DNA from 3 places in the Mesorhizobium sp. M0854 genome. Region 3 is predicted to be linked to each of the others. Evidence: riboswitches for the same ligand, from Rfam matches in the RefSeq annotation. Region 3 holds a riboswitch; each other region holds the start of a gene.

Region 1 (2,310 bases), on a different contig from region 3:
GCCGAAGAATTCGAGGTCCCAGGTGAAATGATAGCTCGCCATGGCAAGCAAAGCGATGCCGCGTGCAATGTCGATAACGGCGATGCGCTTCGACTTCGGTTGATCCTGAACGGCTGCGGTCGGCGTGTCGATGCTCATGGTCTCGCTGTCTTGGTTCAGCCCCGGCAAGACGACTATCACGGTTGCCACCGTCAAAAGAAGCAGGGCCTTGCGTCGTGTTGGCGCCGGTCGGCATCAGGGCTGCTTTAGGCCACAGCCGGAAAGCCTTTGGCCGGCGTGCTGGCGTTCTTCGGCCTGGGCGCGGTTTTCGCGACGCTCGGGCTGCTGGCGGTGGCCTGCGGCTTCGTCACCTGGCGTTATCTGCCCAAATCGCTTTGATGTGCGAGCGCCGCATGGCGCTCGCGCACCCAGTTGTGGAAGCGGTGCAAGTCGTATTCCTCGGGCATCAGCACGCCGGCCTTGTGGCGCATCGAGCGCAGGCCCATCTGGTTGACCTCGCAGATATCAGCATCCTCCTCCAGCACCTGGGTACCGAACGCGACGATGTTGTCGATATCGGCGGCCGGATCGGCGAGCGCTTCGCGTCGCGGCAGACGAGCAGCCAGTTGCGATACCAGATGCCTCGAGATCGCGCTGATAGGCCGCGATGTCCCAATAGGCTGTTGACGGCAGCGTCGGCTCGGGCCGCGTCAGGCCGTTGTAGGGATCGCTTGTTCGGGCTGGGTTGCATGCCGGCTTCCTCCCCATCCGTCAGCCGACACCCGGCTGCGAAAATTGTCAATCGCGGCGCCGGTCTGCGAACTTGGCGAGGCGGCGCATTCGCCACACGATCCGGCGGAATTTGGTTTACCGGGCGCGGCGATTCTGCCTATAGTCGCTGATGTCGTCGGTTCCGTTTGGAACCAAGAGGGAATGTGGTTAGGGCAAGTTGTTTGCCCAATGCCGCGGCTGCCCCCGCAACTGTGTGCGGTAGTCCTCTCCATATGCCACTGAAGGTTCGCCTTCGGGAAGGTGGGGAAGGGCGCTGATCCGCGAGCCAGGAGACCTGCCGGCGACAGGAAACTGACTTCTATGCCCTCGGGTGGAGGGCGAAAGGACAAGACATGAATACCGCTTCCGTTTCGCTCGGCGCTTCCGCCTCCTCGCAGTCGCGTCTCATGCAGCTGGCGCTTGCTGCATTCCTCGGCATTTTCGTCATGGGCTTTGTCGGCTTTTCGCATATCGATGCGGTCCACAATGCCGCGCACGACTATCGCCATTCGATGGGCTTTCCCTGCCACTGACAAGGGGCTGACATCATGACACTGTTTCGCAACGTCGTGTTCATCGCGGCGATCGCAGGGCTTGTGGCCGGCGTGGCTCTCGCCTGCATGCAAGCCTATGCCACGGTGCCGCTCATCCTAAAGGCGGAAGTCTACGAACAGGCCGGCGGCGGCCATGACCATGCCGCGGCACCTGCGGCACCGGCCGAAAGCGCCGCGGGCACGACGGCTATGAGCAGCGCCGCGCCGGCACCGGCTGAAGCAATGGCTCCGGCGGAAGACGAAGGCTGGGCGCCGGCCGACGGTTTCGAGCGCTTCGGCTTCAGCGTCGTTGCCAATATCGTCACCGGCATCGGCTTTGCGCTGGTCCTGGTTGCGGTTTCGGAATTCGCCGGCGGCATCGGCAACTGGCGCCAGGGCCTGTTCTGGGGGCTTGCCGGCTTTGCCGTGTTCACGCTGGCGCCGGGCCTCGGCCTGCCGCCGGAACTGCCGGCGATGCCGGCGGCCGACCTTGTCCAACGCCAGATCTGGTGGTGGGCAACAGTGGTGGCGACCGCCGCCGGGCTCGGCCTTATCGCCTTCCGCAGATCGTTGCCGCTGGCGATCCTTGCCGTAGCGTTGATCGTGGCGCCGCATATTGTCGGCGCGCCGCAGCCCGATAGCTTCGAGACGGCGATCCCGGAACGCCTGCACCACCAGTTCGTGGTGGCGGTGACGCTGACCAATCTGGTGTTCTGGCTGGTGCTCGGCGCGGTCGTCGGCGTGGTGCGCGGACGCTTCACGGGCACGGCGACCAGCCTGCGCGACAGCTTTGCCTGCCCGCGCTGCCGGGGCACTCACCGTGGTCATGGGGGGTGCGCGCTCGGGAAAGCGCGCGCATGCCGAGAGCCTGGTGACGGTCGGCCCGCCGCCTTGGAGCTATATCGCCACGGCGCAAGCCTATGACGACGAGATGCGCCAGCGCATCGCGCTGCACCGCTCGCGCCGCGGCGCCGGCTGGACGACCATCGATGCGCCGCTCGACCTTGCCGGCGCGATCGGAGCGCTG
Region 2 (2,310 bases), on a different contig from region 3:
CGCGCAACGTGCTTGCCGATGACGGCATTGGCACGGGCCGAGCCGGCTGCGTCCATCAGGTCGCTCTTCGACAGGATGATCAGGTCGGCGCAGGCGAGCTGGTCCTCGAACACTTCCTCGACCGGATCGTCATGGTCGAGCGTCTCGTCCTGCGCGCGCTGGGCCTGCAGGGCGTCCATGTCGTTGGCTACGCGGCCATCAGCCAGCGCCGGTCCGTCGACCACGGCAATGACGCCGTCCACCGTCACGCGGCTTTTCACCGACGGCCACTGGAAGGCCTGGACCAGCGGCTTGGGCAAAGCGAGGCCGGATGTCTCGATCAGGATGTGGTCGACCCTCGGCGTCAGCGACAGGATCTGGTCCAGCGCCGGGACGAAATCATCGGCGACGGTGCAGCAGATGCAACCATTGGCCAGCTCGACGATGTTTTCCTCGGGGCAGGTGTCGATGGCGCAGCCCTTCAGGATCTCGCCGTCGATGCCGATGTCGCCGAACTCGTTGACGATGATGGCCAGGCGCTTGCCTTTGGCGTTTTCGAGCAAATGGCGGATCAACGTCGTCTTGCCGGCGCCGAGAAAGCCGGTGACCACGGTGCAGGGAACGCGCGAAAGGGAGGCAGCGGTCATGTCAGGTCCTTCAAAAGGTCAAGGGGAGGGATGCGGGCAACCAGGCCGCGCTTCAGGCAATCGGGACGGCCGCGCCATGGAATGAGCCCATCCGTCGAGTTGGCGAACAGCTTTGCCCCGGTGACGAGATCGGCGCCGCTGGTCGTGATCAGATCACCGAAGACGTAGCTCCAGCAGCCGTCGCGCAGCATGGCCGCGCTGAGCCGGCGCTTGCAATTGCCGAGGCATTCGACGGTGCGGATTTTGATGTTGTCGCTGGAAGCAGCGCGGCGCGTGTCCTCTGCGAGCAGTTCGCCGGCGCGCGGATGAGCGTCCGAACCGGTCTCGTCACGGCAGGACGAGCAGACGATGACGGTAACGCCGGCCGGGGAATCACCATGGCCGGACAATAAATCCGCTGTCTCAGCCGGAAAACTGCTGTCGCGTTCCAAATCAGGCTCCTTGCCCGGAAAACCCGCCAGGCGATCGGATTCTTAGGTCCTAGACGGCAGGTCTCCTGGCTCGCGGGTCATCGCCTGGGTGCCGCCTTCCCGGGAATATCCCAGTGGTTTTCGGCCTTGGCTCGTCGCTTACAGTTGCGGGGACAGCCGCGGATTTGAAATCGAGATTTCGCACCGCATTCCCTCTTGGCCCCTGCCGTTGCGGGCAGGGGACCGTCTGGAACGGATTTAGGCTTGTGGGGGTAGTCGTGTCAACGCACGTCTATGGCGGGTAATGGATCAGTTTGAAATTCCGACGTGAGTCCGCGCCACGCTATGTAGCGCGATAGCACAATATGTATCCGCTCCTTTCAATCCAGGTATCTATGAAGTTGCGGCATAGGTGCTGACCCAGCCTGTAACGCTCGGAATAGCCGGCAAATACGAGAACTACGAGGACCGCCAAGAGGACAAACTTAGTTCGACGGCGGATAGTTATAACGCTTTTCATAAGGGCCACGCACCATCGGATTTTCAGCTTCCTTCCCCTCGATCAACGCCACAATGTCGCCGATCTCCCAAAGCTTGCCTTTGCGAGTTCGTTGGGATCGCGTGGGCGCTTGGGGTGCTTGGTCATCGTATTGCTTTGCTAGCAGGACTGCGGTAGCTGAGTTCGCATTCCGGGTTGGCTTGGTGATGCTCGAAATGTGCGCGCATGCCATTGACCGATGCTCTGTGCACCTTACCCAGCTGCTTGCATGAAGCGCATCGCACGCCGCCGTTCATTCCGGCGACGTCCTCGACGGGGCTCAAATGCCATATTCCGTTTTGAACGATTTCTACGTGCGACCTGTCCGGTGTAGCGATTTCTCGATCATAGCGTAGAGCTAGCCAAAGCGCAGGTAGAAAAATCTCCGAAATTTCAAACTGCCCACTACCCTACGGCGGCAACATCCGCGAGCGGCCGGCCCAAATCGCCGGCAGCGGTCACCTCGATGCGTTCCAGGCCGAGCCAGCCCTGCATCTGCTTCAATTCCTTGAAGAGTTCGGCAGCGGTTTGTGGCGGGGCGCCGGGCTCCGCATAGGCGGCATGGACGCGCAATACGCCGGCCGGACGGTCGGCCCTGAGGTCAACGCGCCCGACGATGCTGTCGCCGAGCAGGAATGGCAGCACATAATAGCCATACCGGCGCTTTTCGGCCGGCGTGTAGATCTCGATGCGGTAGTGGAAGTCGAACAACCGCTCCGTGCGCGATCGTTCGAAG
Region 3 (2,310 bases):
GAGTTCCGTCTCCATGCGGAGGTCGATCGGCACATGCAGCATCGAGCAAGAAGGCGCGATCTCGACGCGGTCCAAGGGCCAGCCGGCGACGATCGGTTTGATGCGGTCGAGAATGGCGGGCAGGTTCGCACGCCAGACGTTGCGGCCATCGATCAAGCCAAGCGAGAGCACCACATCCTTCGGTGCGAGCCGACCCATCGTTTCCAGCTGCTCGGGAGCGCGCACGAGATCAATATGCAGCCCGGCCAGGGGCAGAGAAACCGCGGTTTCGAGATTGTCTCCCAGCGGCCCGAAATAGGTAGCCAGCATGATCTTCAGCTCGGGCGCGGCTTTCGACAGCTGGCCATAGGCGAATTCGAACGCAGCTCGTTCGCTCGGGTTCAGATCGAGGACAAGCGCTGGCTCATCGATCTGCACCCAGTCGGCTCCAGACAGCTTCAGCCTCTGCAGGAGTTGCTCGTAGACGGGCAGCAGCCGCGGCAGGAGCGCGATGGGATCGAATCCTTCGGCAGGCGATTTCGCCAGCTTGAGGAAGGTGATCGGTCCAAGGATGACTGGGCGTGTGTGAACGCCGAGAGCTTTAGCCTCGATGAAGTAATCGACCGGTTTCGTCGACGAGAGGGCGAACGTCTGATCATCGTTGAGTTCCGGCACAATGTAGTGATAGTTGGTGTCAAACCACTTGGTCATTTCCATCGCGGTTACATCAGACCGATGAGCCGCCTGCTGGTGACCAGCGTGTCGACAATCCTCCGTCTGACCCTGGTTGCCCCGCGCCATTGCGAAGTAGATGTCAAGTGGAACCTCGCCGCTATTCCAGCCGTAACGGGATGGAACGGCGCCGACCATGGCTGCGGTGTCGAGCACATGGTCGTAGAGCGAGAAGTCGTTCGACGGGATTTTCGACACGCCGCGATCGTGCTGCTCCTCCCAGCTAGCGGCACGGAGCGCCTTCGCGGTCGTGAGAAGGTCGGCAGCGGACGATTTTCCGGACCAGTAGCTTTCAAGCGCGAATTTCAGTTCTCGCCGACGACCGAAGCGGGGCACGCCGAGCGTTGCTACAGGAATTTGCTGAGAGATAGTCATGCCAGACCCCGATGGTTGGGGCGTCGGTGACAAGGAAGGCGCTAGCAGGCCGGCACGAACGCCAGGCTGCAGCGGCCACCGAGACACCCCGCCCGTGGACGTAATTCGCCGTGGCAGGTCTCCTGGCTCGCGGGGTCATAGCCTCTACCCGTCTTCCCAAGGCTATTCGCCTCAGTGACATGAGTGGGGTTGGCTCGCCGCTAACAGTTGCGGGGGCAGCGCCGGCATCGCACCGGCTTCCCTCTTAGCTCCGCTGCGGCAGCGCCGTACGGAGAACCACGACGCGGGAGACAATTACAGCAGTTCGCTTCTTTGTCAACGCCGCATAAAGAAATGTTTATGTCGTTATGTTAAATTTCCGTTGGCATGTTCCAAAGGTCGCCTCGAAAGCGAAAACTGTGGAAGCCTTGAGCGGCCGGTAAATCAAAGCAATGACGCACGGCGCCCTTGTCCAGGAGGATAGGAGTTCGTCGGCTGCCGGCAGCAAACATACCGGTAAGCGCCGTGGTGCTGCTTAGCGCATCATGCGAACCACCTCGGCGTCGAACTTCGGCTCCGAGGTTCCGACCGCTTCGTTGGTGATCTGCTCGCGACCATATTCGGCTCAATGGTGAGGCTGTTGCCCATGTGGAAGCTGTTGGCCGTGATGCCCTCGGTGATATGACACAACGATTTCGGGGGGGAGCACACCGAGGCCAGGCGCAGCGGCGTGTTGCGAAGTGATCGAGGCCAATGTCTCGAACTGCTTGTTGGCAGCCCACCGGCTCAAGGTAACCCGGCTCAAACCACCGGGCCAGCTCAAGTCCTGTCCAAATGAGGCCTGAGCGGCAAATCGTCGTGCACGCGCACGGTTTGGCGTTCGATCTTGTGATGCGTCTTGGGCGGACAATCGCCACGGTGCAGCGCGCAGAAGCGGTCCCCAATTGGGAAGCCGAGGGCGGTGAGGGCAAGCCAGCGCCACAGGCGGAAGGGGACTTGGACCTGTTTGCCCTGCTGGACCACAAGTTCGCGACAGAGGGCCTCAAGGAGAAGACCAAGAGTGATTATGCGCGGGACCTCGCCAAATTCATCAAAAGCAGCGGGCAGTCAAAGTTCGGCGCCGATTGACATGGAGATAGCCATCGCGGCGGACCGCCCAGGCGGACCGCAAGCCGGAATACAACCGGGTGCAGGCGGCCAAGCTCGTCCACAAGATGGCGTCGGGCACACACCGGCGATGGGAGA

Evidence for each region. Region 3 has a riboswitch for cobalamin ahead of metE (5-methyltetrahydropteroyltriglutamate--homocysteine S-methyltransferase). Riboswitches for the same ligand answer to the same signal wherever they lie in the genome.
Region 1: another riboswitch for cobalamin. It lies ahead of NKH99_RS29320 (CbtB domain-containing protein); the one in region 3 lies ahead of metE (5-methyltetrahydropteroyltriglutamate--homocysteine S-methyltransferase).
Region 2: another riboswitch for cobalamin. It lies ahead of NKH99_RS18275 (DUF1636 family protein); the one in region 3 lies ahead of metE (5-methyltetrahydropteroyltriglutamate--homocysteine S-methyltransferase).

Annotation. Positions count from the first base shown of each region.
Region 1 covers NZ_JAMYOL010000036.1:33,880-36,189, reverse strand. The annotation lists gene NKH99_RS29330 (heparan-alpha-glucosaminide N-acetyltransferase) at 1-138, opposite strand, end outside; gene NKH99_RS29325 (SRPBCC family protein) at 357-593, opposite strand; cobalamin riboswitch at 871-1,067, shown strand; gene NKH99_RS29320 (CbtB domain-containing protein) at 1,104-1,283, shown strand; partial or broken gene NKH99_RS29315 (CbtA family protein) at 1,299-2,078, shown strand; gene cobU (bifunctional adenosylcobinamide kinase/adenosylcobinamide-phosphate guanylyltransferase) at 2,074-2,310, shown strand, end outside.
Region 2 covers NZ_JAMYOL010000011.1:20,297-22,606, reverse strand. The annotation lists gene cobW (cobalamin biosynthesis protein CobW) at 1-626, opposite strand, end outside; gene NKH99_RS18275 (DUF1636 family protein) at 623-1,057, opposite strand; cobalamin riboswitch at 1,096-1,299, opposite strand; gene NKH99_RS32750 (hypothetical protein) at 1,679-1,882, opposite strand; gene NKH99_RS18270 (winged helix-turn-helix domain-containing protein) at 1,980-2,310, opposite strand, start outside.
Region 3 covers NZ_JAMYOL010000022.1:25,175-27,484, forward strand. The annotation lists gene metE (5-methyltetrahydropteroyltriglutamate--homocysteine S-methyltransferase) at 1-1,086, opposite strand, end outside; cobalamin riboswitch at 1,182-1,382, opposite strand; gene NKH99_RS24930 (hypothetical protein) at 1,939-2,193, shown strand.